2 regions of the Yoonia sp. 67-2 genome follow, and region 2 is predicted to be linked to the other one. Evidence: riboswitches for the same ligand, from Rfam matches in the RefSeq annotation. Region 2 holds a riboswitch; the other holds the start of a gene.
The links. A riboswitch is a leader RNA that binds a small molecule or an ion and turns the genes downstream of it on or off. The one in region 2 is predicted to bind cobalamin.
Positions count from the first base shown of each region.

Region 1: linked by a shared signal. The riboswitch ahead of VOY09_RS14515 (HupE/UreJ family protein) and the one ahead of VOY09_RS16030 (ABC transporter ATP-binding protein) in region 2 are both predicted to bind cobalamin.

Region 1 covers NZ_JAYKPK010000009.1:88,470-103,372, forward strand. The annotation lists gene cbiE (precorrin-6y C5,15-methyltransferase (decarboxylating) subunit CbiE) at 1-1,089, opposite strand, end outside; gene VOY09_RS14475 (precorrin-8X methylmutase) at 1,082-1,717, opposite strand; gene VOY09_RS14480 (sirohydrochlorin chelatase) at 1,784-3,004, opposite strand; gene VOY09_RS14485 (glutathione S-transferase family protein) at 3,318-4,292, shown strand; gene VOY09_RS14490 (DUF1636 domain-containing protein) at 4,372-4,746, shown strand; gene VOY09_RS14495 (threonine-phosphate decarboxylase) at 4,743-5,678, shown strand; gene cbiB (adenosylcobinamide-phosphate synthase CbiB) at 5,675-6,568, shown strand; gene VOY09_RS14505 (lytic murein transglycosylase) at 6,655-7,824, shown strand; gene smc (chromosome segregation protein SMC) at 7,873-11,328, opposite strand; cobalamin riboswitch at 11,542-11,763, shown strand; gene VOY09_RS14515 (HupE/UreJ family protein) at 11,873-12,514, shown strand; gene cobW (cobalamin biosynthesis protein CobW) at 12,576-13,643, shown strand; gene VOY09_RS14525 (GNAT family N-acetyltransferase) at 13,640-14,089, shown strand; gene VOY09_RS14530 (hypothetical protein) at 14,092-14,253, opposite strand; gene cobN (cobaltochelatase subunit CobN) at 14,301-14,903, shown strand, end outside.
Region 2 covers NZ_JAYKPK010000011.1:57,851-72,753, forward strand. The annotation lists gene VOY09_RS16020 (iron ABC transporter permease) at 1-509, opposite strand, end outside; gene VOY09_RS16025 (ABC transporter substrate-binding protein) at 506-1,450, opposite strand; gene VOY09_RS16030 (ABC transporter ATP-binding protein) at 1,454-2,245, opposite strand; cobalamin riboswitch at 2,488-2,705, opposite strand; gene VOY09_RS16035 (hypothetical protein) at 2,757-4,166, opposite strand; gene VOY09_RS16040 (lactate racemase domain-containing protein) at 4,183-5,466, opposite strand; gene VOY09_RS16045 (altronate dehydratase family protein) at 5,487-7,034, opposite strand; gene VOY09_RS16050 (dihydrodipicolinate synthase family protein) at 7,027-7,962, opposite strand; gene VOY09_RS16055 (Ldh family oxidoreductase) at 7,967-9,004, opposite strand; gene VOY09_RS16060 (IlvD/Edd family dehydratase) at 9,001-10,752, opposite strand; gene VOY09_RS16065 (tripartite tricarboxylate transporter substrate binding protein) at 10,878-11,861, shown strand; gene VOY09_RS16070 (tripartite tricarboxylate transporter TctB family protein) at 11,946-12,392, shown strand; gene VOY09_RS16075 (tripartite tricarboxylate transporter permease) at 12,457-13,998, shown strand; gene VOY09_RS16080 (GntR family transcriptional regulator) at 14,118-14,819, shown strand; gene VOY09_RS16085 (LarC family nickel insertion protein) at 14,836-14,903, shown strand, end outside.

The DNA.
Region 1 (14,903 bases), on a different contig from region 2:
CTTGTGCAAGGCAATCAATTCCGCCTCGCTTTCAAGCGTCACCGCATTGGCCACCAACCGGCCCAAGGAACGCAAAGCTGCCCAGGCTGCCTCGAACGTCTCGCGGCTCAACCCGCCGCCGATGAAGATGGCATCAGGCGCGGCAAGACCGTCCAGCGCCTCCGGCACCATCCCGTCGATCAGTTCCAGCTTGGGCGCACCCAAAGCCAGCGCATTGGCGGCGGCAAAGGCGCGCCTGTCCGCGCGCGGTTCGATCCCGATGGCGCGCGCGTAACGTGCCGCGCGCATCCATTCGATTGCGACCGACCCGCAGCCACAGCCGATATCCCACAAGAGCGCCCCGCGCATCGGCATCAGCTTGGCAAGTGTCACGGCGCGGACCTCTTGCTTGGTCATCGTGCCGTCAGACTGGAACAGATCATCCGCCAGGCCCGGCACGCGCGGCAGCAAAGCCGCGTCAGGGGCGGCGATACAATCGACCGCCAGCGTATTGAAGGCAGGCACCTGATGCGCCCAGCTTTCGGCCAGCCCGTCAAAGCGCGCCTCATCCTTGCCACCCATCGCAGCCAGCACCGACATCCGCGACGCACCAAAGCCGCGCGCCGTCAGAAACGCGGCGATCTGGCCCGGCGTTTCTGCGCCTGTCGTCAGGATCAACAGCCGCGCGTCAGGCTGGATAAAGGCGATCATCTGCTCGACCGGGCGGCCATGCACGGTCAGCGTTTCGACATCGGCAAGTGACCAACCCATCCGCGCCGCAGCGAGTTGGAAGGCCGAGATTTGGGGGTGATAGACGATCTGTGCCGGATCAATCGCGCGCCCGATCCGCGCCCCGACCGAGAACCACAACGGGTCCCCCGTCGCCAGCACAACGACACGCCGCCCCTGCAATCCTTCAATCGTGGAAATCAACGCATCAAACGGATGCGGCCAGGCCAGCCTTTCGGCACCCAGATTTTCCGCCAACACATGATGGCGGTCGCCACCGATAATGACCTCCGCGGCTTCAAGCACCGCACGGGTGGCGGGCAACAGACCGTCCATCCCGTCTTCGCCAATACCGACGATATGCAACCAAGGATCAGACATCTTCCGGCAACCCCGCAGCCAAAGCGTTTACCGCAGCCGAGGCCATGGCCGACCCGCCACGCCTGCCGCGCAAGGCCACATAATCGCAGGCGCGCGGGTCGCGGGCAAGTTCCGCCTTGCTTTCGGCAGCTCCCACAAATCCGACCGGAAAGCCAAGGATCACCGCCGGTTTCGGCCAGCCTGCATCGAGCAATTCGAGCAGATGAAAAAGAGCCGTCGGCGCATTGCCGATAGCCACGACTGCGCCTGCGATCCGGTCGTGCCAAAGCTCCACCGCAGCGGCGGAACGCGTATTGCCGATATCCTGCGCCAGTCCCGGCACAGCGGGATCATTGAGGGTCACGATCACTTCGTTATCTGCAGGCAGATAGCGCCGGATGATCCCCGCCCCGACCATTTCGCAATCGCACAAAACCGGCGCACCGGCGCGCAAAGCGGCCTGCGCGACCTGCACGACGTCGGGAGAGTAAACCAGCCTGTCGGCAATCTCGACCATACCGCAAGCATGGATCAGCCGGGTCATCAGCGGATGCATCGCGGGCGGAAACCGCTCAAGCCGCGCCTCAGCCCGCAGGGTCGCGAAACTTTGGGCGTAGATCGCAGCGGGGTCTTTTTCATAGGGGCGCAAGAGCGGACCTTTCAGCGGGGCGAGAGGGCAGAGCCTCCGGCGGGAGTATTTGATACAAAGCGAGACTCAGGGTTTCGCTTTGCGCGCGCTTTCCGGCCCATGCGGGTGTTTGGCATGGGGGTAAGGCGCGTGATGGTGGTGGTGATCGTGGTCGTGGTCATGGCCGTGGTCATGGCCGTGGTCATGGCCGTGGTGATGGTGGTGATCATGCTGGTCCTGCAGGATCAGACGGCACATGCCGGTGCAGAATGTGTCGCAATGGCTGCAATCGGCGACATTGGACCCCGGCGCGCTGGCACCCTGTCCTTCCACATGGTGGTGGTGACTTTCCTGCACAGCACCGACTTCACCCTCGAACCCAAGCACCTGTGTACGGTATTTGCACAAGACGCAGGTCGCAGGCGGCACCGCGCCAAAGGCCGGGTGGCTGCGGTCCGCCGCGCTGATCTGGTGGCTATGGCCATCTTCCAGCGCCAGCACCTGCGCGCGGTAACCGCAGATACCGCAATTGGGCGGCGGGGTGGCGCTGTCTTGTTCCATGATCCGTTCGGCGAAGGTTTCCAGCACCTTGGGGTGATCGCCCAGATAGCCGGCTTTGACGAATTGAATGCCCGGATGCTCTGCCGCGACCTGATCGGTGAAACCATTGATCCGGTCGATCAGAATGCCTGAGAACAGGAAATACGGAAACACAACGATCCGCTTATAGGGCAGACGCGCGGCATGTTGCAGGCAGGGTTCAACCAGCGGGAAGGTGACGCCGGAATAGCCGACCTCGCACCAGCCAAAGCCCATGCCTTCCTGAATCATCCGCGCGATCTTGGCGACATTGCCATTGGCGTCAGGGTCAGAGGCACCGCGCCCGATCACGACAAGGCAGGTCTCGGTCAGCGCGACATTCCCATGTTTGACATTGGCGCGATCCACCGCTTCGCGGACGCGCCCGGCGGCGGCAGCAATCATCTTGGGGTCAATGCCCAATTCGCGACCATAATTGATGCTGACGCCGTGTTTGGCAGCATAGGTGTTCAGCACCGTCGGGATATCGTTCTTGGCATGCATCGCGGCAAACAGCATCCCCGGCACCGCCAGAATCCGGTCGCAGCCCGCGTCACGCAGCCGGTCAAGCCCGTCGCGGATCACCGGGTTGGCGAATTCCAGATAGCCATAATCTGTCAGCCAATCATCCGGCAGATAGGCGGGCAGCTTTTGTGCAAGCGTGGCGAATTCATCCACCGCCGACTGGCTACGCGAGCCATGCCCGCAAATCATCACACCTGTTTTCATCTGGGCGGTCCTTTCGCGGCTGGTCTGTTTCGTCAAATCACGACCAGAAACCCCGGAACCCGGGGATTGACGACGTGACATTCTGGTCCCCGTCTTGGGTCAACCGTCCTGTCTCCAACCGTTCTGGCCCTGAAAGGGCTTCGTCTGGGGTGGGTATAGACGGCACAGACGGGCGGGGCAAACTGATAAGCACGTCACAACCTCGTGCCGTCGCATCGGTTCATGTGCGCAGGCGCAGGGTTGCTGCGCCACCAGCGGTCTTGGTTCATCGGCGCAAAAGGCTTAGCTGTGTTGCAACAAAAGGAGAAATATTATGGGCCGACTAGTAGACGGCGTCTGGCATGACGTCTGGTATGACACGAAAAAATCCGGCGGTAAGTTCGAACGCTCCGAAGCGTCGTTTCGCAACTGGATCACCGCTGACGGATCAGCCGGCCCATCCGGCAAAGGCGGGTTCAAGGCAGAATCAGGCCGCTATCACCTCTATGTCTCTTACGCCTGCCCTTGGGCACATCGGGCGCTGATTTTCCGCGCTATCAAAGGGCTGGAGGATCACATCAGCATTTCCGCCGTGCATCCCGATATGCTGGGCGAAGGCTGGACATTCAAGGCAGATGACAACGGTGCCACCGGCGACACTTTGTTCGGCTATGATTATGCCCGCGAAGTCTATCTGCGCGCGCTGCCCGACATGACAGGCCGTGTGACTGTGCCGATCCTGTGGGACAAACAGCAAGGCACGATCGTGTCGAATGAATCCTCCGAGATCATCCGCATGTTCAATTCAGCATTCGACGGGATCACCGGCAATACGGACGATTACTGGCCCGAAGAACTGCGCGATGCCATCGCCCCGGTGAATGACCGCGTCTATGACACGGTGAATAACGGTGTCTACAAAGCCGGGTTCGCCACGACGCAGGAAGCCTATGAAGAGGCAGTTTATCCTTTGTTCGACAGCCTCGACTGGCTGGAGGACCGCCTTGGCGAAAACCGCTATCTGATGGGCGACAAGCTGACGGAAGCCGATTGGCGGCTCTGGACCACCCTGCTGCGGTTCGATCCGGTCTATCACCTGCATTTCAAATGCAACCGCAAACGGATCGCCGATTATCCCAACCTGTCGGGTTTCCTGCGCGAGCTTTATCAGGTCCCCGGCGTGACAGAGACGGTGAATATGGACCATATCGTGCGGCATTATCACTATAGCCACGACACGATTAACCCCAACCGGATCATCCCGATCAATCCGGTGATTGACCTCACCGCACCCCACGGGCGCGGATGACGCAGATAACGCCTCGTTCTGCACCTTGCAGAGCGGGGCATAATCCGTTTGATGGGACCTGACACAAACGGACGGCATGATGACAACCTGGATCACGATCTGCGATACCTGCAAACGCGAAGGCTGGGACACCGGTACGATGCAGCAAACCGATGGCGAAGCCTTGGCCAAGCTGATCGAGGCTGCCGCAACCGGCCTGAACGAGGTCAAGACCCGCCGCATCTCCTGCCTGATGGGCTGCAAGGGGGGCTGCAATGTCGTCATTCAGAGCAAGGGCAAACTGAATTACACTTTGGGTGACTTTACACCGGAGGCAGAGGCCGCCACAGGCATCGTCACCTATGCGCTGGCCCATGCGCAAAGTGCGACCGGGCAAGTCCCCTATCGCGACTGGCCGCAAGCGATCAAAGGGCATTTCGTCACCCGCCACCCGCCGTTGCCTGATACCGAATGACAGCCCAGCGCGACCATGGCGGTGGTATCGACGCGGCGATCCGGCTTTATGGCGGCACGCGCGCAGGCTGGCTGGATCTGTCGACCGGGATCAACCCTGTGCCCTATCCACGGCCTGTGCTGCCTGCTGATGCATGGACGGCCCTGCCCGATACGGGTGCTTTCACGCGGCTCAATGATCTGGCGCGCCGGTTCTGGAACGTGCCGGCAACCGCGGCAATCCTGCCCGCCAACGGCGCATCAGCGATCATCGCCGCCTTGCCACGGGTCTTTGCCCAAGGCGCAGTCAGCATCCCGACCCCCACCTATAACGAACATGCCGCCGCCTTTGGCGCTGCTGGCTGGACGATCAGCGATCAAGCGCAAGACGCGCAGGTCGTGGTTCACCCCAACAACCCCGATGGCAGGCTCTGGAGCGAAGACGACCTGACCGCCCCGATCACCATCATCGACGAAAGCTTCTGCGATGTGATGCCGGACCAGTCGCTGATCCACCTCGCGCGCCGCCCCGATACGATCATCCTGAAAAGCTTCGGCAAATTCTGGGGGCTCGCCGGTCTGCGGCTGGGTTTCGCTATCGGTGATCCTGCCGTGGTCGCCAAGCTGGCCGACATCCTCGGGCCATGGCAAATCTCTGGCCCCGCCTTGGCCATCGGCGCAAAGGCACTCGCCGACCCCGATTGGGCCGAAACCACACGCGAGCGATTGGCCAAGGACAGCGACAGGCTGGACCAGCTGATCACCGCCAAAGGCGCAGACCTGATCGGCGGCACCAGTCTGTTCCGCCTCTACCGCGTGGATGATGCAAATGCATGGCAAGACCGGCTCGCCCAAGGCCATGTCTGGTCCCGTATCTTTCCCTACGCTGACAATTGGCTCCGCCTCGGCCTGCCCGGCCCGGACCGCTGGCCGCAGCTAGAGGCCGCGCTGTGACCCTGATCATCGGCATGGTGCTTGATGCGATCTTTGGCGAACCCAAATGGCTCTGGTCGCGTATCCCCCACCCCGCCGTGCTGATGGGCCGTCTGATCAGCGCCTGTGACCTGCGTTTCAACGCGGGCGACCAGCGCAAAGTCAAAGGCATCGCCGTGCTGACAGGCTTGGTCATCGGCGCGGGCCTGCTGGGCCTGCTGTTAGAGGCTTTCCCCGGCCATATCATCGACATCCTCGTCATCGCTGTCATACTCGCGCAGAAATCGCTGGCCGATCACGTCCGCGCCGTGGCCGATGCTTTGCGGCTGTCACTCGGCGACGGCAAACGCGCGGTGGCCATGATCGTGGGTCGCGACACGCGCGATATGGACCGGCCCGCCGTCGCCCGCTCGGCCATTGAAAGTGCCGCTGAAAACCTCTCAGACGGCGTCATCGCCCCCGCTTTCTGGTTCCTGATCTTTGGCCTGCCCGGCCTGCTCATCTACAAGATCACCAATACCGCCGACAGCATGATCGGCTACCGCACCCCGCGCCACGCAGATTTCGGCTGGGCCGCCGCCCGGTTTGACGATCTGCTCAACCTGATCCCCGCCCGGCTGACAGCGCTCATGATCTGGGCCGTCACCACACGCCCTGCCCCGCGCGGCATCCTGCAAGACGCCCCCCTGCACCGCTCCCCCAACGCAGGCTGGCCAGAGGCGGCGATGGCCCACGGCCTCGATATCGCGCTCAGCGGGCCACGCAGCTATGACGGGCAGAGGCGCGATTATCCTTTCGTCAACGCCACCGGCGAGCACGACCTGACCCCCAATGACATCGACCGCACGGTCATCGTGCTGTGGAAAACATGGGCGCTGATGCTGGGGATCGCATTTATCGCGCTTCTGTGAACCGGATTTCCGCCAATGCGTCACACAGCGGCTTGCGACGCTGCCATGCCCTGCTAGGGTCTAACCAAACCAACACCGGAGTTCCCATGCGCCTTGCCCTTGCCACCGCCCTGACCCTGCTTGCCGGCACCGCCCATGCCCAGACCTGCGGCGGTGACGTCGGCAGTTTCATCGCCGGGGTCAAGGCCGAGGCTGCCGCCATCGGCATCCCCGCCGCCACCGCCGATGCGTTTTTCCAAGGCGCGCAGATCGATCAGGCCGTGCTGAATGCCGACCGGTCGCAAGGCGTGTTCCAGCAGGATTTCATCCGCTTTTCCAACAATCTGATCAGCCAGAACCGGATCGACAATGGCGCGCGCAACAGCCAGCGCTATGACAGCACCTTCCGCGAGATTGAAAGCCGCTTCGGCATCCCGCGCGGTGTCCTACTCGCCTTCTGGGCGTTTGAAACCGATTACGGCGCGGTGCAGGGCAATTTCAACACCCGCAACGCCCTGCTGACACTGGCGCATGATTGCCGCCGGCCAGAATTGTTCCGCCCGCAACTGATCGCCGCGATTGAACTTTACCGGCGCGGCGGCATGGACCCGGCAACGACCTTGGGCGCTTGGGCAGGTGAAATCGGGCAATTGCAAAAACTCCCGCGCGAGATTGTTGAAAAAGGCCTCGACGGTGACGGCGACGGGGTGGTGGACCTGAAAAACTCTGCCCCAGACGCGCTGATGACCGGGGCCAATGTGCTGTCATCGCTCGGCTGGCGCCCGAATGAACCGTGGATGCAGGAAATTACCCTGCCTGCCAATCTGGACTGGTCACAAACCGGCCTTGATAAAAAACGCCCCGTGAGTGACTGGGCCGCCGCTGGTGTGACCGCACGGCAAGGCAGCCTTGGCCCATCCAACCTGCCCGCAGCGATCCTGCTGCCGATGGGGCGCAATGGCCCGGCCTTCATGACCTACCCCAATTTCGACGTCTATTTCGACTGGAACAAAAGCTTCGTCTACGTCACCACCGCGTCGTATTTCGCGACCCGGCTCAGCGGCGCACCGGCCTATAACCCCGGCAATCCCTCTGCCGCTTTGTCCGGCGAACAGATGCAGCAATTGCAGCAACGGCTGACCGCGCGCGGCTATGACGTGGGCGGGATCGACGGTATCTTGGGTGCCATGACCCGCAGCGCTGTGCAGGCCGAACAGGTCCGGCTTGGCCTGCCTGCCGATGCCTGGCCCACGCTCGACCTGCTCAACCAGCTCTGATCATCTTCCGAGCCTAAATATCCCCCGCGCGGCGCGCATAAAAGTCCTTCAGGCCACCATCGCTGCCGCACGCTTGAGGTCGACTGACACAAGCTGCGACACCCCTTGTTCCCCCATGGTGACACCAAACAGCCGGTCCATCCGGCTCATGGTGACGGCATGGTGAGTGATGATCAGGAACCGCGTATCGGTGCGGCGGCACATCTCATCCAACAGGTCACAGAACCGCGTCACATTGGCATCATCGAGCGGCGCATCAACCTCGTCCAGCACACAGATCGGCGCGGGGTTCGCCAGGAACACCGCAAAGATCAGCGCCAGCGCCGTCAGCGTCTGCTCCCCACCCGACAACAGCGACAAAGTGCTCAGCTTCTTGCCGGGTGGCTGACACATGATTTCCAGCCCCGCCTCCAGCGGGTCATCGGATTCGACCAGCACCAGCTTGGCCTCGCCGCCGCCGAACAGATGGGTAAAGAGCAAACCGAAACTGGCATTGACCTGCTCAAAGGCGGTCAACAAACGTTCACGCCCTTCCTTGTTCAGCCCAGCAATCCCGGTGCGCAGGGCCGCAATCGCCGCCAGCAGATCAGCCTTTTCCGACACCAAAGCATCATGTTCGACCTGCACTTCTTTGGCATCTTCCTCGGCACGCAGGTTCACCGCGCCCAAAGCATCGCGCTGACGTTTCAGCGCATTCACATCCGCCTCGATCGTGGCGACAGGCGGCATATCTTCGACGACGACATCCAGACTGGCCAGCAATTGCGCGGGTGTCACCTCCTGCGCTTCCATGATCCGTTCGGACGCATAGGCGATGGTTTCGCGCGCCGCATCGGCGCGGGCCTCGGCACGGGCGCGGGCCTCGCGTGCTTCTGACGCGAGCCTTTCGGCATCACGCTCCGCATGGCCTGCATCGCGCAAAATCGTCTCAGCCTCGGCCAGCCGGTCCGCCGCCGCGCGCCGCCGGATATCGGCAGTCTCAATCGCCTCGGCGAGTTCGGCGCGCTTGGCCGCAATCTCCTCCGGTGCGGCAGAGGCATCCGCCAGTTCCGCCTCGGATGCGGCCTTGCGCTCGGCCAGTTCCGCGCTGCGTTTGGTCGCGGTCTCTAACCGGTGCTTCCAGCCGCTGATCTCTTTTGTGATCTCCTGCGACCGGCGCAGCCTTGCATCGCCTTCGCGGCGCAATTCCTCAGCGGCGGAGCGGCGCGACATCATCGTGATCCGCGCGGCCTCGACCGTCATTTTCACATTCTCGACCGAGGCCCGCGCCTCTGCCAGATCGCCCAGATCGGCGGCGGCTTTCTCGGCCTCGGCCAAGGCCCGGCGCGCCGCTGTCGCATCTTCTTCGATCCGGCGCAGGGCAAGGCCCAGACTTTCCAGCCGGCCCTGCGACAGGTTCCTGTCCGCCTCGGCCCGGCTGGCGGCGCGGTTGGCATCCGCCACAGCCCGATCCGCATCACGGCGGGCCGCGCGAGCCGCCTGATCATCGGCCGTGCGGTCCTGCAACGCCTGCGTCAGCATCTCATGCGCCGCAACGGCCATTTCAGCCTTGGCCGCCGCTTCATCCAGATCACGCTGCAATTCTGCCAGCCGGTTGAGTTGCTGCAACCGCAAAGCCGCCGCCGATGGCGTATCCTCCGCGCCTGACCGGAACCCGTCCCAGCGCCACAAATCGCCAGCAACAGACACCAGCCTTTGCCCTGGCAACAAATCCGCCTGCAAACGCGCGCCATCCGCCGCCTCGACCAGCCCGACCTGCGCCATGCGGCGGGCCAGCACGGCTGGCACAGTGACAAAGTCCGCCAAAGGCGCAACCCCGGCAGGCAGCGCCGTCGCCACCGCATAATCGGGCAGGCTTGCCCATCCCGTCGGCGCATCCGCCGCAACCGCAGGCGCGCGCAGGTCATCGGCCAAAGCCGCGCCCAGCGCCTGTTCATAGCCTTTCTGCACCGACAGAAGATCCAGAACCTGCCCGCCCTCGGCCCGGTCACGATCCACCAGCCGCGACAAGGCGGTGACCTCGGCACGCAGAGCATTAGCCTCGCCTTCCGCCTCGGACCTTGCCGCACGGGCATCGCTTTCCTGCGCCTGGGTTTCCGCCCGCGCCGCCTCTGCCGCCAGCAAGGCTTCATCCGCCGCATCCGCAGCCGCGAGTGCCGCCGCCTCGGCCATGCCCGCCGTCGCAAAATCCGCCTCGGCCTTGGCGAGGGCCGCTGCCGCATCCTGCGATGCCGCCTTGGATCTGCCGGCCTCGGCTTCATTCTTGGTCAAGGTCGCGCGATGATCGTCGATCAGGCGCTGCGCCGATTGGTGCCGCGCTGCCAGACGGGCCACATCTTCGGTCAATTGCGCCGATGCGGCCTCTGCCTCCTGCAACACGGCGGCGGCTTCGCGCGCCGCACCTTGGGCGGCTTCCAGCTTTTCGGCGTGCCCGTCGCCTGCCTTGGCAATCTCGCGCGCTTCCCAATCCAGCCGGTCAATGGTTTCACCGGCATCACGGTTCAACCCGGCTTCGCGGTCCATATCATGGGTCAGTTGATCAATCCGCGCGCAAAGCGTCGCGATCATGTTGCGCGCGCGGTCCTCCTGATCCTGCAACGCATCGCGCTGCACCTGCAAACGCTGCAACACGGCACCAGCAATCGCCTCTTCCTCGCGCAGGGCTGGCAAAGCATCCTCGGCCCCCTGCCGCGCCTTGGTCGCATCGCGCGCCGCACGTTCCGCCACAGATGCCGCCGTGGTGCGATCCCGCAGCAGATTATTCGCCTCCAGCAAAGCCTCATCGGCTTCTTTCCAGCGGCGGAACAACAACATCCCTTCCGCGCAGCGCAAATTCTCGCCAATCTCGCGATAGCGCGCCGCCTGCCGCGCTTGCCGGGCCAATTGCGCCAATTGCGCGGCAAGCTGATCGACCACATCATCGACACGGGTTAGGTTGGTCTCTGCGCCTTTCAGCTTCAACTCCGCCTCATGGCGGCGCTGATAAAGCCCCGAAATCCCCGCCGCCTCTTCCAATATCCGCCGCCGCGACTTGGGCTTGGCGTTGATCAGTTCCGAAATCATCCCCTGCCGGACCAGAGCCGGCGAATGCGCCCCGGTGGATGCATCGGCAAACAGCATCTGCACATCACGCGCGCGCACATCTTTCGCGCCGACCTTATAGGCCGAGCCCGCATCGCGGGTGATCCGGCGGACAATCTCCAATTGATCGGCATCATTGAACGCGGCGGGCGCCAGCCGTTCAGCATTATCGATGATCAGCGACACTTCCGCGAAATTGCGCGCAGGTCGCGTGGCCGCCCCGGCAAAGATCACATCCTCCATCCCACCACCGCGCATGGCCGAGGCGCGATGTTCCCCCATCACCCAGCGCAAGGCTTCCAGCAGATTGGATTTGCCACAGCCATTGGGCCCGACGACACCGGTCAGACCATCTGCAATGATCAGATCGGTAGGATCGACGAAGCTTTTAAAGCCGTTCAATCGCAGTTTGCTGAAACGCACCTTGGAGTTGTCCTTGATTCTCTGCCTGCCGGAAATCCTGACGCCTCAACCCACCGCAAGTCAACGAAACCTCGCTAGATAAGGCCAATTCCTGCCACATATCCACAAGATATTGCGAAAACTGCATCGTCAGAGCCCAAATATCCCCGCCGGAGGCCGCGCCGCAGGCGCGTCAGCCCCAGTTTACAGCTTGACCGCATCCCCCCCAAACAGGCACAACAGGTCCTGCATGGTTCCCCGCACGGCGCGCAGCGTCAGGGGATCAAATGGGAATGTGGACGGGCCGATCCTGTAAGGGAGGCCTTAAGCCACAGCCGCCCCCGCGACTGTATGCGGAGAGTGCCTTGTTATCACGCCACTGGGGTCACCCCCGGGAAGGCAACAAGGTGCCCCGACCCGCAAGCCAGGAGACCAGCCATGCACCGGAACGCGCGTTCCGGCCAACAACAACGGACGGGGTGTTCCGTGGGGGTTTTGTGCAGGTCGCCTGACCTGTGCCATCCCATGTAATCCCCCCTTTAGTCTTGATCCAAAGGGGACGACAATGAAAAAACTTCTGACCATCACAGGGCTGAGCCTTGCCGCCTCACCCGCCCTTGCGCATCACCCGCTGGGCGGGATGCCAATGGAAACCTTCGCACATGGGCTGATGTCCGGCGTGGGCCATCCGGTGCTGGGCTTTGACCATCTGTTCTTCGTCGCGGCCATGGGTATCGCCGCCCTCTTCACCGCCAACCGCCTGCTGACGCCTGCCGCCTATATCGGCGCGATGCTGGTCGGTTGTGGGCTGATGTATGCCGGGATCGCCATGCCCGCCGCCGAAATCGTGATCGTGGCGTCGTTGATCGTGCTGGGCGGGATCGTGCTGTCCGGCAAGGCTCTGCCGACCACGACCGCCCTGCTCGTCTTCGCGGCATTCGGCCTGTTCCACGGCTCTGCCTTTGGTGGCTCGATTGCCGGGCAAGAAGGCGGCGTCGGCGGTGCTGTGCTGCTCGGCTATCTGATCGGTCTGGGCGTGATCCAGTATCTGATCGCCATCGGCGCAGGCTGGGCCGCACGAAAACTGGGGGCCACAGATGCCAGCGCCATCAACGCGCGCCTTGCCGGCGCGATGGTTGCAGGCGTCGGTATTTTCCTTGCGCTCGACATCATCGAAGGCCCGATTGTCGCGGCTTTGACCAGCTAAGATCAATCCTGGCGGTCCCATCCGGGGCCGCCCTCCTCCTTTTCAGACCCAAGGACCTCCCATGCCCGCCAAAATCCCCGCTACCATCGTCACCGGTTTCCTCGGTTCCGGCAAAACCACCCTGATCCGGCACATGCTGCAAAACGCGGGCGGCAAGCGCATCGCGCTGATCATCAATGAATTCGGCGATCTTGGCGTGGATGGCGACATCCTCAAAGGCTGCGGGGAAGAGGTGTGTTCCAAAGACGATATCGTCGAGCTTTCCAACGGCTGCATCTGCTGCACCGTCGCCGATGATTTCATCCCCACGATGGAGGCGTTGCTGGCCCGCACTCCCGCCCCCGATCATATCGTGATTGAGACCTCCGGCCTCGCCCTGCCGCAACCCTTGGTGCGTGCCTTCAACTGGCCCGGCATTTCCACCCGCGTCACCGTGGACGGCGTCGTGACCGTGGTTGATGGCCGCGCCGTGCAGGATGGCCAATTCGCCCATAACATCGCCGCCGTCGATGCCCAGCGCGCCGCCGACGACAATCTTGACCATGAAACACCGCTGTCAGAACTGTTCGAAGACCAGATCGCCTGCGCCGATATGATCGTCGTCAACAAGACCGACCTGATGACAGCGGATGAAGCCGAAACCCTCGCCGCCACTCTGCGCAGCGAAAGCCGCGACGGTGTGCAGGTGGTGAAGACCAGCATGGGCGCGCTGCCTGTGGACGTACTGCTGGGTCAGGGGATCGGGGCAGAGGGTGATCTGGACTCACGTCACGAAGTCCACCACCATCATCACCATGACGATGATGAAGACGATCACGAGGATGATCACCACCACGACCACGGCCATGACGAATTCGAAAGCTTCATCGTCACCCGTGGTGAAATCGCCGATGCCGCTGCCTTCGCCGCGCAGGTCAGCGCCACAATCAAAACCCACAACATCCTGCGCCTGAAAGGCTTCGTCGCGGTCACTGGCAAACCGATGCGGATGACGCTGCAAGCCGTCGGCCCCCGCGTCGACACCTATTTTGACCAACCATTCGGCGACAGCCCCCGCGAAACGCGTCTGGTCGTCATCGGTGAGGTGGGTCTGGACCAATCCGCCATCACAACCGCCCTGCAAGCATGATCATCGTCAGCCTCACCGACCCGCATGACCCGCAGGCGACAGAACTCCTGCAGCAAAGCCATGCTTTGATGCAGAAGCTGTTCCCGCCCGAGGAAAACTTTTACCTCTCCATCGACGATCTCTGCGCCGATGACATATATTTCTATACGGCCCGCACCGGCGAAAAGATGCTTGGCACCGGCGCGCTGCGGGTCTGCGGCGGTTATGGAGAGATCAAATCAATGTTTGTCGCCCCCGATGGCCGCGGGCAAGGCATCGCCGACGCGATCCTGCGCCAGATCGAGGATCAGGCCCGCAGCCTGTCTCTGCCGATGCTGAAGTTAGAGACTGGCAACATCCTGCATGCCGCGCAGAAACTCTACGCGCGGCATGGCTTCACGCCCTGCGGTCCGTTCGGGGACTACCCGGCGATCAAAAGCTCTGTTTTCATGGAAAAGACGCTGTGACGTCAGCTTTTCTTTTCTTCCGCCGCTTTCTTCATCCGCGCCAGCAATTCAGCCTTGTCAGGCCGCGCGCCGAACGGTTTCTTCTTCGATCCGGGAGCGTTGTGTTCTTCGTGCTTGGGGCCTTTTTTCGCCATCTTCGGTGCTCCTGCAGCGTTGTAATCCATGGTGTGATCCTCGTGTTTGATCGCTCATTAGCACAGGGCAAAAGCTGATGCACCTGCTCGCCGCTACCCCCGGTGCGATTTCGGACGGGACGGAACCCGTCGATCTGGGCCAGACGCCTGCCGACGTCGTGATCATCTCTGCCGCCGATACCGAACTGGCCGCCTTGGCCGAGGCACGGGCGGAAATGCAGGATCCCCCCAGTCTGCGCCTCGCCAACATGCTGCACCTTACGCATCCCATGTCCGTCGATCTGCATCTGGATGATTGCGCCACCAAATCACGTCTGGTGATCGCGCGTGTGCTGGGTGGCGCAGGCTACTGGAAATATGGCCTGACCCAATATGCCGCCCGCTTGCATGACGCGGGTGTGCCCGTCGCCTTCCTGCCCGGCGACGACAAGCCCGACCCCGAATTGCGTGGCCTTTCCACCGTCAGCGGCACCGATTACGACGCGCTCTGGTCCTACCTCGTCGAAGGCGGCCCACAAAACAGCATCAACGCATTGGCCTATGCCAAGGCGATGCTGGACGGCACCGAAAAGCCGCCAAGCCCCGCCCCCCTGCTGCGCGCCGGAATCTATTGGCCCGGTGCCGGCATCGCCGATCTGACCACAGCACAAGCTACATGGACGCCAGACGCCCCCATCATC
Region 2 (14,903 bases):
AGCACCAGCCTGTCTGCCGATGACGCGCGCGCCACCCGCGCCACACCCAGCACAAGACCAGTGGCGACCAGCGCACCAAGGAAAGCAAAAAACGGCACGGTCAGCGCGCCAAGGATCAACCCGGTGTGAAGCAGCGCCACAATCGCGCCAAAAGCGCCACCCGATGAGATCCCCAGCAGATGCGGATCGGCCAATGGATTGCGCGTCACCGCCTGCAATGTCGCCCCCACCATCGCCAGCCCCGCGCCCACCATCGCCGCCAGCAAGGCACGCGGCAGGCGCAAATCCCACACGATGGCATCACGGCCCGGCGACCAGTCAGGCGTTATGATACCGGGCAGCAGGTTGTCGGCGATCACGCCCCAGACCACGCGTGTCGGCACCGTGACGGCGCCCACGCTGACCGCTGCCGAAACCGACACCAGCAGCACCAGCGCCGACAGGATCAGCGCCAGAGGAAAGACGCGGCGTTTGCTGGCCATCCAGGCGGTGATCGCCTGATCACTCATTGGCGTGCATCCGCGAAAGCGGCGGCCAAGGTGGCAATCGCGCCGATATTGCGCGGGCCCGGCACAGCCTCGACATAGTCCAGCGTGACGAAATTATCCTCTCGCACAGCCTGAAGATCGGCAAAGGCGGGGTTGTTCATCATGAAGTCACGCTTTTGCGCAGCGGTCACATCGCCATAGTTCACGATCAGAATCACCTCCGGGTCCTGCGCGATCACCTCTTCCCAGGCGACGGTCGCCCAGCTTTTCTCAAATGTGTCCATGATATTGGTGCCGCCTGCCGCCTCGATCAGCGCGGTCGGCATGGCATAGCGTCCGGCGGTGAACGGCTGATCCTCGCCGCTGTCATAGACGAACACGCGCGGGCGGTCTTCAGCGGCCACATCAGCGGTCAAGGCCGCAACCTCGGCGCGCCAAGCCGTCACCATCGCCTCGGCCCTTTCGGTCACGCCAAAGATCCGGCCAAGGTTCAGAATATCGGCATACATATCCTCAAGGCTTGCCTTGCCCTTCTCCATGATATGGGCACAGCTTTCGGTCAGTTCGTAAACCGCAATGCCGTAAGGAGCGAGCGTATCGGGCGTCAGTTCGCTGCCGACGCGCAGGCCATAATTCCATCCGGCAAAAAGAAAGTCAGCATCCGCACCGATCAGCACCTCGCGGGTCGGGCTTTTCGGGGCCAGTTCTGGCAGCGCGGCGATATCTGCGCGCAAAGTCTCGTCAACCTTGCTCCAACCGCTGATCCCGGTATGGCCGACCATTTGATCACGCAACCCAAGTACCAGCATCATTTCCGTGATCGCCACATCATTTGATACAGCCCGCTGGGGTGCCGCGTCAAAAGTCACCGCGCGGTCACAGCTTTGCACGGTGACCGGATAATCCTGCGCAACGGCTGGGCTGGTGGCCATGATGCAGGCGGCAAGGGTCAGGTATTTCATGGATCAGGTCCTTTTTGCGGTCGGAAGATGATAGGTAAAATGCGCTTGCCCGCTGGGGTGCAGGGTTTCGCGCCGCGCAGTGACGCGGAAGCTGCGGGCGACGACAGCTTCGGTCAGCACCTTGGCAGGCGGGCCGAACGCGAGTGCATGACCATCGGCCAGCACCAGCACATCGTCGCACAAACCGTTGGCAAGGTTCAGGTCATGCAGACTGGTGACGATGGTGATGCCAAGATTGCGGACCAGCGCCAGCACTTCCAGCTGATGGCGGATATCAAGGTGGTTGGTCGGTTCATCAAGGATCAGCAGACCCGGTTCCTGTGCCAGCGCGCGCGCCACCATGACGCGCTGCTTTTCACCGCCCGACAATGTGCCCAGCGCGCGATGCGCCAGCCCCTGCAGATCAAGCCGGTCCAACGCATGATCAACGATCTGCATGTCCCTTGCGCCACCGCTGGCAAAGCCGCGCCGGTGCGGCGTGCGGCCCAGCGCCACGATCTCGCGCACGTTCAGGGCGAAATCCGTGGGCTGTTCCTGCAGAACAACCGCGATCCGGCAGGCAGCCTCGCGCGCGGACATCTGCCACAGGTCCCTGCCATCCAGTATGACCGTGCCAGTCATGGGCCGGTGAAACCGATAAAGCATCCGCAGCAGCGTGGATTTCCCTGCGCCATTGGCCCCGACGATGCCCAGCATCCGCCCCGGCGCAAGGTCAAACCCGATGCCGGACAGGATCGCGGCTTGCCCGGCAGGCCCCCAGCCGATATGCGTCACGCGCAGCGACGCCGCGGTCATGGGGCATATCCGGCATCAGACCGGATCAGGCTAGGGCAGCGCGGCTCCTGCCGCAAATGGCGCAGCACTGCGCCATATCTGTGTGTAAAATGTGGGATCGTCCGGTCCATGCAGCCCTCCGCGCCAATGCGGGGCTTGCAAAAAGTCGGAACAGACCAATCCTGTCGGCATCAGCCGTTGTCTTGCCATCGTGACCTTCCTTTCCGGGACACCCCGCCCGGGTCGAATTTCATTAAGGTGCCTGACGGCACCGTGCAGATGGCAGGTCTCCTGACTTGCGGGTCGACACTTCCCCGAACCTTCCCGGACCATCAGGTCCAGTGGCATCCTCGGGGTCGCTCACCGCTCACAGTTGCGGGGGCAGTCACGGGTTTGGCGCCTGATGGCTATTCCGCACCGTGTTCCCTTTTCATCCCGGTCAGCTTTGCGCCTTGCGGGAACCATCTGGGGATAGAATTGAGACATAATGACGCGATCGTCAACCCGCGATTGGCACAGCGCGGCCCCGTGTTCACACCCACCAGGCAAGCATTGCGAAAATCGGCACCAATGCGACAGCGCTGAGGCCCGCATGGGTCAGGTTCCAGCCCCAGGTCAGCCGCCGCGGGGAAATGCCCGCGACCCGGTCGATCAACAAGACCACTGTGGCGAAGGGCGAAAAGGTCATCGACAAGGCCCAGCCGCAGGAAATCGACAGTGCGATCAGCGTGGGATTTGCGGGCATGATGTCCAGACTGCCAAACAGGCTGCCAAAAAATACCGCCATCATGATCGGGCTAAGCGCAAGCAGGCTCAACAGGCTCAACAGGACCGGGATCAGCGACAGCAAGACAAAATCCGGCATGGCGTAAATTCCCAGCCCCGTCGCCAGTGAATCCGCTGGCATGAGCGAGGCTGCAGCCCGCCCGACAAAGCCCGAACAGCCCAAGGTCACGGCAATGGCGGCTGATTTCGGCAGATTGACCGTGACGATATGATGCAACCGCTGCCCTGTGGCAGTCAGCGCCCGCTGCACGGTCGCCACCATGTCTTTCCCGAAAGGCTGCAGATATTGCACCCCCAGCCAGCCGGTCAGCATGACAGGACAGGCCAGCATCAGCCCGAACACCACAGTATCGCCGGTCAGCCACATCGCGATCAGGGTCATCGTAAACATCACTCCGCAGGCCGCAAAAAACAACGCCGTCGCGATCAATGGGAAAGGGGCGGCAGGCCGGTCCTTGTCAAACAGAAAGGCGCGAAACCGCAGCTTATCCTCCACCGCGCCCAAAAGCAGCATCGCCAGATAGATGCCAAACCCCAACCCGATCCAAAGCGGTCGGTTGACGCCGGGGATCAGCTCGACCACTGCCAACGGCGCGATTGCGGTGGGCGACCAGACCACCGACCATGCAAAACCGCGCAACACGGCGCTGATCTGGCGACGCTCGCGCACCGGGTTCTGCGCATCGCCCGGTGTTGCCGCCGCGATCCCGCGCCGCACCAATGGCACCAGAAAGCTGACGACACCCAGATTGAACAGCACCGCCATCACGCCGGTGCCCGCATAAAGCGCCGGATACTGCCGCCCGGCGGGCTGCTGCGTCAGATAGCGCCCGCAGCTTTCGACTGAAGGCGAGGTCGAGGCCGCCTCATGCAGCAAGCCCATGAGCAGGATGAAGGTCATCAGAAAGGTCGCCTGATCCAGCGCTGCTGCGATCTCGCGCGCCGGATCACTGCCCCAGACGACCAGAGATCCTGTCAGCACCGCACTCAGCACCAGCAAATAGCCTTCACGCAGGCCCATGGATCTGCGCGCCGCCAGGACGACGCAGGCGGCAAGGCTCCAGGTCACGACCTGTACTGCCGGGCTGTCCATGATCCGTGCCAGCAATTGGGCAAAGATCAGACCGACCATTAACATGCCCAGTGGTGCGGCCATGACTTACCTCTTGGGTTCAGATTGCGCGCCCGTGCAAGGCACCGTCAGGGGCGAAATCCCACGGCACCGGATCGCCCAGCACCTCGATCTGATCATGGGCTTGCGCATCCTCCAGCATCGACTCTGAAATCAGGATACGTTCCAGATGCAACGTGTCCGACAACCGCACCATCCGCAGGCCGCGCCCCGGCATCACATTGCAGGTCTTGACCGCCAATTGCACGGCATGGCGGTCATGCTCCATCACGACCGGCAACTTACCCCCGATAAGCGCGGTCGAGGTGATGTGGTTCATATAGGTCGCTTCATAATCGATCTTATCGACCAGCCGCCTTGTGCAAATATCGGCCAAGCCCACCCCTGCCGCATTGCCATGACTGCGGTCGTCCAGATCAAGCACCACCATCTTGCCCACCTCCTGCGTCAGCCGCAGATAGGGTGTCGCCGCGCGTCCGGTGATATTCGGATCAGTGCCGGTGCCAGAGAAATTCTTGCCCATCCGGTCCACCACCAGCACGTCCAACGGGCTGAACAGGATGCGCGGCATACAGCCCCGCGCGATATCCAGCAGTTCTGCCTCGCGCGCAAGGATATCCTCCGCGCCGACCGCCTCGACCAGCTTGATATGGTCATAGGCGTTTTCGACCGTCGCCAGACCGAACAGCACCTTTGTCTTGGCGATCTTGACCTTGGTCATCGCGATGACCTGTTCGGCCATATGGCCAAAGCCCAGCATATGGCAGGCGTCCGCGCCGACCTGTTTGCCCAGCCCGATGGTGATCATCTTCGCGAGCCCACTTTCGATCGTACCGCTGAAACTGGTATGCGGTTTGACCCGGTTGATGACCACGATCCCATCCGCCGCCATCGCGATCTTGTCCATCGCAATGGGCAGACCATTTGGCAAACGCCCGATCTCGACCGTCTCCATGCTGGACCGGATTTCACAGCCTGCGCTGTCCTCGGTCACGCCGAGCGAGGCAAGCATTTTGCGCTGCCCTTCCGCGCTTGACCCGCCGTGGCTGCCCATGGCGGGGACAATGAAAGGGACAGCGCCAAGGTCCTTCAGCGCGGCAACGACAGTCGCAACCAAAATCGGCAAATCGGCAAGGCCGCGACTGCCCACGCCCACCGCGATGGACATGCCGGGGCGCACCCTTGCGGCGATATCGGGCCGCCCGATCTGGGCGCGCACAGCACCTGCGATATCGGGCAAGGCATCATCGGTGAAAATCTGCCGCACCGGCACCATGCGCGGCAGGCTCACCGGGTCGAGCACTTTGGCGATCACGTCGCTCATTATCGTCTTCCTTCTTCCGATCAGCTCATGATGCCGATGCTCCATGGCACGAATTCATTATCGCCAAGGCCCAGTTCTTCGCTTTTGGTCTTCTTGCCTGATGCCACGGCAATCATTTCCTCGAATATCTGCATTCCGACTTCTTCGAGTGTCGCATCGCCGTCAAGGATCACGCCCGCATTCAGGTCCATATCCTCGGTCAGGCGGGAATACATCGCCGTATTGGTCGCGATCTTGATCGCTGGCGCTGGTTTGGACCCAAACATCGACCCGCGGCCTGTGGTAAAGCAGATCAGATTGGCCCCGCCCGCAATCTGCCCGGTGGCCGAGACCGGATCAAACCCCGGCGTATCCATGAACACCAGCCCCGGTTGGGTGACCTTTTCAGCGTAGCGATACACCTCCATCAACGGGCCAGTGCCGCCCTTCATCGCAGAGCCGAGCGATTTTTCGAGGATATTCGCCAAGCCGCCGATCTGGTTGCCGGGGCTGACCGCGCCATTGATCTGCACATCACGCCCGGGCGAATATTCCTCTTTCCACCAGCGGATGCGGTCGATCAGCTTTTCGCCGACCTCCACAGTCTGCGCGCGCCGGGTCAGCGTATGTTCCACGCCATAAATCTCGGGCGTTTCCGACAGGATCGCGGTGCCACCATGGCGGGACAGGATATCGACGGCATGGCCCAAGGCCGGGTTGGCGGTGATCGAAGAAAACCCGTCCGACCCGCCGCATTGTAACCCGATTTTCAGATGGCTGACCGGCACCGGGACACGCTCAACCGCATTCGCCTCTGGCAGCATTTCTTCCACGGCAGCAATCCCGGCAGCGATCGTCGCACGGGTGCCGCCGGTTTCCTGCATCGTCAGGTTCAGCAGGCGGGGTCCGGTGGACAGGCCTTCCTGCTCCATCATGCCCGCGATTTGGTTACGTTCGCAGCCCAGCCCGATGATCAGGGCACCGGCGAGGTTCGGATGCGTGGCAAAACCGGCAATCGTGCGGCGCAGCAATTGCATCGGCTCGCCCGACATTTCCATCCCACAGCCAAGGCCATGGGCAAAGGCGACAACGCCATCGACATTGGGATAGTCGGCCAGTTTCTCCGGCGTGAAATGCGCCGCGATCATGCGGATCACCGTGGCCGAACAATTGACCGAGCTGCAAATGCCGATGTAATTGCGCGTCGCCACCCGGCCATCGGCGCGGATGATGCCTTGGAACGTCGCCTGTTCCTGGACCGGCAGGACCTGCGTCGGAACATATTCCGTCGCATGGTTCGGCGCGCGGTCGAATTCGCGGAATTCCATATTGTGGCTGTGCAGCATCGTGCCGGGCGTGACGTCCTTAGACGCGAAACCAATTGTCACATTATATTTGCGCACAGGCTCGCCCGCCGCAATCGCGCGCGTCGCGATCTTGTAACCGGCAGGCACCGGGGTGCGGGTGGTGACACCTTCGCCGGGGATCTCCGTCCCCGGATCAATCGGCACATAAGCGATGACCACATTGTCGTCGTCATGCAGCCGGATCGCCGGGCCGCGCCGTTTTTTCTGACTGGCTTCAGCCATGGGAGGCTTCCTTCAGACCGGGCATGTCGAAATCAACTGCCGCAAGGTCAGCCGCCAGATTGCGGCGCTGTTCCATCGTCAGCCCGACCAAAGGCGGGCGTACGTTGAACCATGTGTCATCCTCAGAATGCTGCGCAACGGCGGCTTTCAGCGCGGGGATCATCGGGTAGGATTGGAAAACCCCCCGTGTCGCGGTCAATGCCGCCTGCTGCGCATCGGCATCATCGGCCTCCCATGTTTCATAAAGTGCCGCAATCGCCGCAGGGTTGACGTTGGCAGTGGCCGAGATGCAGCCCTTGCCGCCCGCGCGCATGGTCTGCAGCAAAAACGCCTCGGACCCGGCGAAGACGTCAAAGCCCTCATCGCCGAAATTGCTGATCATCGCGGCGGTATTGTCCCACTGGCCGCCCGAATCTTTCACCCCGGCGATGGCCTTGGGATAGGCTGTCAGCAGCCGTTCGATCAGGTCCAGTGACAACGGCACCTGCGAGACGGGCGGGATGTGATACAGATAGACCCGCAGGTTTTCGTCCCCAACCCGTTCGATCACTTCCGCAAAATGCGCGAACAGACCATCATCGCTGACGCCTTTGTAATAGAAAGGCGGCAGCATCAGCACCCCGGCGCAGCCATGTTTGACGGCGCGCGCGGTCAGATCGACCGTATCGGTCAGCGCGCAGGTCCCGGTGCCAGGCATCATGCGATCCACAGGAATACCCGCCTCGACCAGCCCATCAAGGATCGCGATGCGTTCCTGATGACCCAGCGAATTGGCCTCTGAATTGGTGCCGAAAATCGCAAGGCCGACATCGCTCGCCAACAGCCAGCGGCATTGTGCGGCAAGGCGCGCAATATCGGGGCGCAGATCGGCATCAAACGGGGTGACGACGGGCGACAGAACGCCCTTATGCGGGGTGAGTGTGGTCATCGGTTTATCCTTTGGTTGGAAAGGGAATGCTGGGGTCCAGCGCGCTGATCTGTGCGACCAGCGATTGCGACAGGGTAATCCCATGTTCAAGTTGTTCGGCCCGCCGCCGCAGCGCCTGTTGGCCTGCGATACGGACCGGCGAAGCACCGTCCGGTACGGCAGCAGCTCGGCTGGCGGAGACGATATGATCCGTCTGGCGGCAAAACGCCTCCGCTCCGCCGAAACGCGAGGGATCGAAGACAAGCACGGTGACCGCCGCGCCCCAGCGATCCGGCACATCGGCGCGCCCGAACCCGGCAAGGCCGGAGGTCAGCATTTCGACAAGCAAACCCAAAGCAAAGCCTTTATGCCCGTGATCCACACCGCCCATCGGCATCAGCGCGCCGCCTTGGCCGATGACATTTGGATCATCCGTGGGGCTGCCATCAGAATCAGTGAGCCAGAGGCCCGGCATGGGTTGCCCTTCGGCCTTTTTCTGCGCGACAAGCCCATTGGTCGTGATCGACATCGAAATATCAAAGATCACCGGATCACCCTGCGTCGGCCAGCCAGCGGCAATCGGGTTCGGGGAATAAACGCCCTGCGTCGCGCCAAACGGTGCCACCGATTGTGTCGTGGGCGAGGATGAGGTGATGATCGCCGCAAATCCGGCCTCGGTCACCGGCAACAGATAGGCGGCAAGACAAGCAATATGCTGGCTGCGCGCAATGGTCACCGCCCCCATGCCTGTCGCCCGCGCCTTGGCGCAAGCTGCATCCAGCGCATCACGCACCAGCACCGGGCCGGGCAACCAGCATCCATCCCAGCTTTCCACACTGGCACCATTGCTGCGCTTTTCGGGTTCGCCCGACAGCGTCATGCGGCCCTTGCGTATCTCATTCATATAGCTGGGCAGCAGCGCCACACCATGCGTCGGATGCGCCATCAGATCGCCTTCGACCAGCACATCGGCGACAATCGCGGCATAGGCGGGGTCAAGCCCCCCGCCCGCCAGTAGCTCTGTCGCGAAATCGCGCAAATCGCTGGCTGCGACTGTGGTCACGATTTCGATCCATAACCCGCATTGCTGCGGATGCTGGTCGGCTGCAGGAAATCGAAATCGCAACCGCCATCGGCCTGTAGCACGCTGTCAAGGAACAGCTTTTTATAGCCCCGGTCCGACCCCACATGGTCAGGCGCAACAAAATCCTTGCGGCGCTGTTCCAGCTCTGCCTCATCCACATGAAGCGTGATTTTGCGGGCGGTCACATCCAGTTCAATCTCATCCCCGTCGCGAACCAACCCCAAAGGACCGCCCTGCGCGCTTTCCGGCGTGACATGCAGCACGATGGTGCCGCTGGCGGTGCCGCTCATCCTTGCGTCCGAAATACGCACCATATCCTTGACACCCTGCGCCGCGATCTTGCGTGGGATCGGCATATAGCCCGCCTCCGGCATCCCCGGCGCGCCCTTTGGCCCGGCGTTTTGCAGCACAAGGATATCATCCTTGGTCACATCCAGATCAGGGTGATCAACGCGCGCGGCCATATCCTCGATCGAGGTAAACACGACGGCACGCCCACGATGCACCATCAGATCAGGCGATGCGGCGCTCTGTTTGATGATCGCACCACCGGGGGCAAGGTTGCCGGTCAGCACCGCCATGCCACCCTGGTGGTAGATCGGCTTGTCGCGCGGTGTCACGATATCCTGCGCAAAACTCGCCGGTGCGGCATCAATTTCCTCGCCTAAACTGCGGCCTGTCACGGTCAGACAATCAAGGTCCAGATAGGGGCGCAATTCGCGCAGCACTGTCACAAGTCCACCGGCAGCATGCAGGTCCTGCATATAATGCTGGCCCGATGGCTTGAGATCGACAAGCACCGGGATATTCCGCCCGATGGCATCGAATTCGGCAAGATCAATCTGGATGCCCATCCGCCCGGCAATAGCCGACAGGTGGATCAGCCCATTGGTCGACCCGCCAATCGCCAAAAGCACCGTCAGCGCGTTTTTGAATGCCGCGCGGGTCATGATCTTGTCCGGCGTCAGGTTTTGCGCTGCCATCTGCACGGCGATCTTGCCGGTCTGTTCCGCAATCCGCCGCCGGTCGGCAGAAACCGCAGGTGCGGTGCTGCCGCCGGGCAGCATCATGCCCAGCGCTTCGGTCACCATCGCCATTGTCGATGCCGTGCCCATCACACCGCAGGTACCCGTGCCGGGAACAAGCTGGTCATTCACATCGGCGATTTCCTGATCGTCGATTTCACCCGCGCGATAACCGGCCCAGAACCGGCGGCAATCGGTGCAGGCCCCGACCTTTTGGCCCCGATGACTGCCGGTCAACATCGGACCTGTGACCAGCTGGATTGCAGGCAGTCCGGCCGATCCGGCCCCCATGAGTTGCGCAGGCACCGTCTTGTCACAGCCACCGATCATGACCACGGCATCCATCGGCTGGGCGCGGATCATTTCCTCTGTGTCCATCGACATCAGGTTGCGCAGGAACATGCTGGTCGGATTCGAAAATGATTCGTGGACCGAGATTGTCGGAAAGGCGACCGGCAAGGCCCCCGCCAGCATGATGCCGCGCTTGGCCGCTTCGACCAGTTCGGCCATATTGCCGTGGCAGGCGTTGAAGCCACTGCCGGTGTCAACGATGCCGATAATCGGGCGGTCCAGCGCCTCATCCGTATAGCCCATGCCTTTGATGAAGGCCTTGCGCAGGAACAGAGAAAACCCTGCATCGCCATAGCTGGTCAACCCTTTGCGCATGCCGCTCGGCTTGTTGTCGTGATCTGCACCGCTCATCGTTCTGCCTCCCCAGATGTGTTGGTCCTATCAGAAACACTGTCATCAGGATTGTCAATAATATGTTTGACATTCTGTTTTGACACGGCCTAGGCTGTGACTCGGAGAAAATGGGAGGATTTACTTTGAAACATAATATGTATCTGGCTTGTGCATCTGCACTTGCGATTGCAACCGCCGCACCTTTGGCCGCGCAGGATGTGGAATACACCGGCGCTGGCGAAGTCACCGTGCTGCAAGGCTTTGCTGCAGGCGGCGGCTCTGACCAGCTGGCGCAGTTGGTGCAGCCTTACCTGGCCGAAGTGTTGGGCGTGAATTTCGTCAACCAATACCTGCCCGGCGCGACTGGCGCTATCGCCTGGACCCGTCTGGCCAAGCAGGAACCCAATGACGGCACGATCATCAGCATCACCAACACACCGATGTTGATGACCAATTACCTGATGAACCCATCGATCACCTATACAATCGAGGAATTGACCCCGATTGCCAATATCGTGACCGACCCCGGCGTTGCGGTCGTGTCGCAGAACAGCCCGCTGGAAACGTTCGAAGACCTGCTGAATGCTGCGCGCGAAAACCCGCAGACTTTGACCGTGGGCAATTCCGGCGTCGGCGGCGATGACTTCTTTACCTCGGTGATGTTCGAGCGCGCGGCCGAAGTCGAATTCCAGAAGGTGCCGTTCCAGGGTGATGGTCCGTCGATGACCGCCGCCATGGGCGACAGTATTGATGTCAGCTTCAACAATGTGGGCATCACCTATCCGCAGATCGCCGCTGGCAACCTGCGCGCATTGGTGGTGTTTTCCGAAGAACGCATCCCCGAACTGCCCGACGTGCCGACCGCCCGTGAACTGGGTTTTGACGTCGTCGCAGGATCATCGCGCGGCTACAGTGCGCCTGCCGGTCTGCCAGACGATATCCGCGACCAATTGGTCGAAGGTCTGCGCGTCGTGACAGAAGATCCTGAATTCCAGGAAGCTGCCGCAGCACAGGCGATGAATATCGATTTCATCGGTGGCGACGATTACACCACCTTCCTTGAGAACCAGTTGGTCGAATTCAGCGCCATCTGGGAAGAAGTCAAAGACGACGTCCAAAACCAGTAAAGCGTTCCGACCGCCCGGCGAAGTTATCAGCCGGGCGGTTTCTTCTTTGCTGTGTGATGATGCTCGAACAAGGATGATACTGGCATGTCAAGAATTCTGGTGGCGGTTGCGGCGATTATCATCGCTTTGCTGTTTCGCGTCGAAGCTGCGGGATATCCGCGTGTGGCAGCACAATTGCCCGTCCTGATCACCAATGTGATGATCGGGCTGGCGCTGTTGGCGATCGTGCAGCAACTTCTGGCATGGCGTCAGGCGACCGACGGGGCGACGCGCTATGCGCTGACGATGCCCGCCTTGCCGCGTGTCCGCGACGGCGCGGTCTTTGTCGGGCTGATGCTGCTTTATGCCTGGGCGATCACATCCATCGGCTATCTGATCGCGACACCGGCGTTTTTATTGTCCAGCATGTTGGTCGCACGCTCCACAAAGCCATGGATCATCGTGCTGACCGCAGTGGTCGTGACGTTGGCGATCTGGATCATCTTCGTGAATTTCCTGCGCTTGCCAATCCCGTTGTTTCCCGGCGCCTAAAGCGCCCCCATTCCATTGACCGCTGGCGCGCCTGGCGCTGCCGCTTTCCGCAAGAGGACCCCCCATGCAAGACAGCTTCCTTCTGATCGGGCTGATCAACGTCCTTGAACCCATCAACATCGGTGCGATCCTGCTGGGCACGCTGATTGGTATGTTTATCGGGGCGATGCCGGGTCTGTCCGCGACCATGGCCATCGCTTTGTTGCTGCCGTTGACATTCTCGTTCCGGCCCGAAACCGGGCTGGCGATGCTCGCTTCGCTCTATCTGGGGGCGATGTATGGCGGCTCCATCGCGGCCATACTCTTGCGCACACCGGGCACGCCCGCGGCGGCAGCCACGGTGATCGACGGCTTTCCGCTGGCGCAACAGGGCAAGGCGGGCAAGGCGCTTGGCTTCTCGCTGACCGCATCGCTGATCGGCGGGCTGTTGTCCGCCATAGTGCTGTTGACCGTCGCACCCTTGCTGGGCGCGCTGGTGCTGAACTTTGGCCCGGTACAGATCTTTGCCATCGCTGTTCTGGGCATGACGATCATCGGGTCGCTGTCGACAGGCTCCGCCGTGCTGGGACTCTTGGCCGGGGCCTTGGGCCTGTTGTTAGGAACCATCGGGATGGACCCGACCACAGGCACACCGCGTTTCACCATGGATAACCTGAGCCTGTTTGGCGGTGTCCCCTTCACCGTCGCGCTGATCGGTCTTTTCTCTGTCCCGCAAGCGATCCGTCTGATCGTCGACGGTGACAGGGCGCAGACCATGGCCGAGGATGAACCCGGCGGCATGGTCAAGACCGTGTCCAAAATCAAAGACCGGATGCTGCCGACAGGCCGGCAATTCATCGAGATGCTGCCCAACAGCCTGCGTTCCGGCGTGATCGGTGTGATCGTGGGTCTGATCCCCGGCACCGGCGGCGATACGGCCTCATGGTTTGCCTATAACGAGGCGAAACGCTTTTCCCGCGAAAAGGAAAAATTCGGCACCGGCCATATTCCCGGTATCGTCGCCCCAGAGGCCGCGAATAACGCCGTCGTCGGCGGCTCGCTGATCCCGACGATTGCGCTGGGGATTCCCGGATCGTCAGCCACCGCCGTTTTGCTGGGCGGCCTGATGGTCCATGGCATCCTGCCCGGCCCGACCCTGATGACCGATCATGGCGCGGTCACCTATACCCTGCTCTGGGCAGTGTTCTTTGCCAATATCGCGCTCTTCGTCGTGGGCATCCTGTTCACCCGCGCGTGCATTTCCGTCACCAAAATCCCAAACCGTGTCGTCGGCCCGGTGATCATCGTGCTGTCGATCATCGGTGCCTTTGCGATCAACAATTCGGTCTTCGATATCTGGCTGATGCTGGGCTTCGGGTTCCTTGGCTTCCTGCTCGACAGTTGCAAAGTGCCGACACCGCCACTGGTGATCGGGCTGATCCTTGGGCCGGTGCTGGATACCAGCCTGCAACAATCACTGCTGATCGGTGGCGGCAGCTGGATGGTGTTCTTTGAAAGCAAAATCTCGGCCGTGCTGTTGATCATCGCCTTCCTGTCGATCCTGCAAGCAACACCCCTGTTCCGCTGGATCGGCCTTGGCCTGCGGCGGATGCGGGCGGCCCAATAATCGTGATGGTTGTCCTTGAAGCCGCGCCACCAACCTGCAATGTTGACGCTCTTTCATTGAAAAAGCGCCCGGCAAATGCAATTTGTGGCGCGGGGACGCCGGATAAAAGGGTTGAAGCGTTGAAAAACTTTGCACCAGATACGGACAATGGCTTTTCCGATAAGGAAGGGTCAGGCGCCGATCTGCTTGCGGCGGTAACCCGCAAGCTGGAAGAAAAGATCGTCCTCGGCCAACTCAACCCGCGCGAGCGGCTGATCGAAGATGAGCTGTGCGAGGAATTTTCCTGCAAACGCCATGTCGTCCGACAAGCCCTGATCGCACTGGAAAACCTTGGGCTGGTGGAACGCATCCGCAACCGTGGTGCCGTGGTGCGCGCCTATACCGCGCAAGAGGTCGAAGACATCAACGCGGTGCGCGAATTGATCGAAGGTCATGCCGCAACACTGATCCCGCTGCCCCTGTCCGAGGAAGCCCTGCAAGAGCTGGAACATATCCAGTCGCGGCATTCCGCCGCCATCGCATCTGACGATCAGCGCAATGTGTTTCGGATCAATATCGAATTCCACCGAAGCCTGTTTTCGCATTGCGGCAATCCGGCCTTGGTCGAAGCCATCGATATATTTGCCCAGAAATCCCATGCCTATCGGTCGGTTTTCGTGACGCAGAAGGAATATCTGGAATGGGCCGCATCCGAACACCGGACCATGATCGCGGCTTGCCGGACCGGCGACCGGGACTTGCTGGTCGCCGCCTGCGCGCGCCATCTGGCCCCGGCGAAAGATTACTACATCGCCACATGGCGTAAACGGTTCGGCGAATGACCGCCCTGCCCCTGCCATGACACGCCATATCCACCTTGATCCGATCGGCGGTCTGGCGGGCGATATGTTCATTGCCGCCATGCT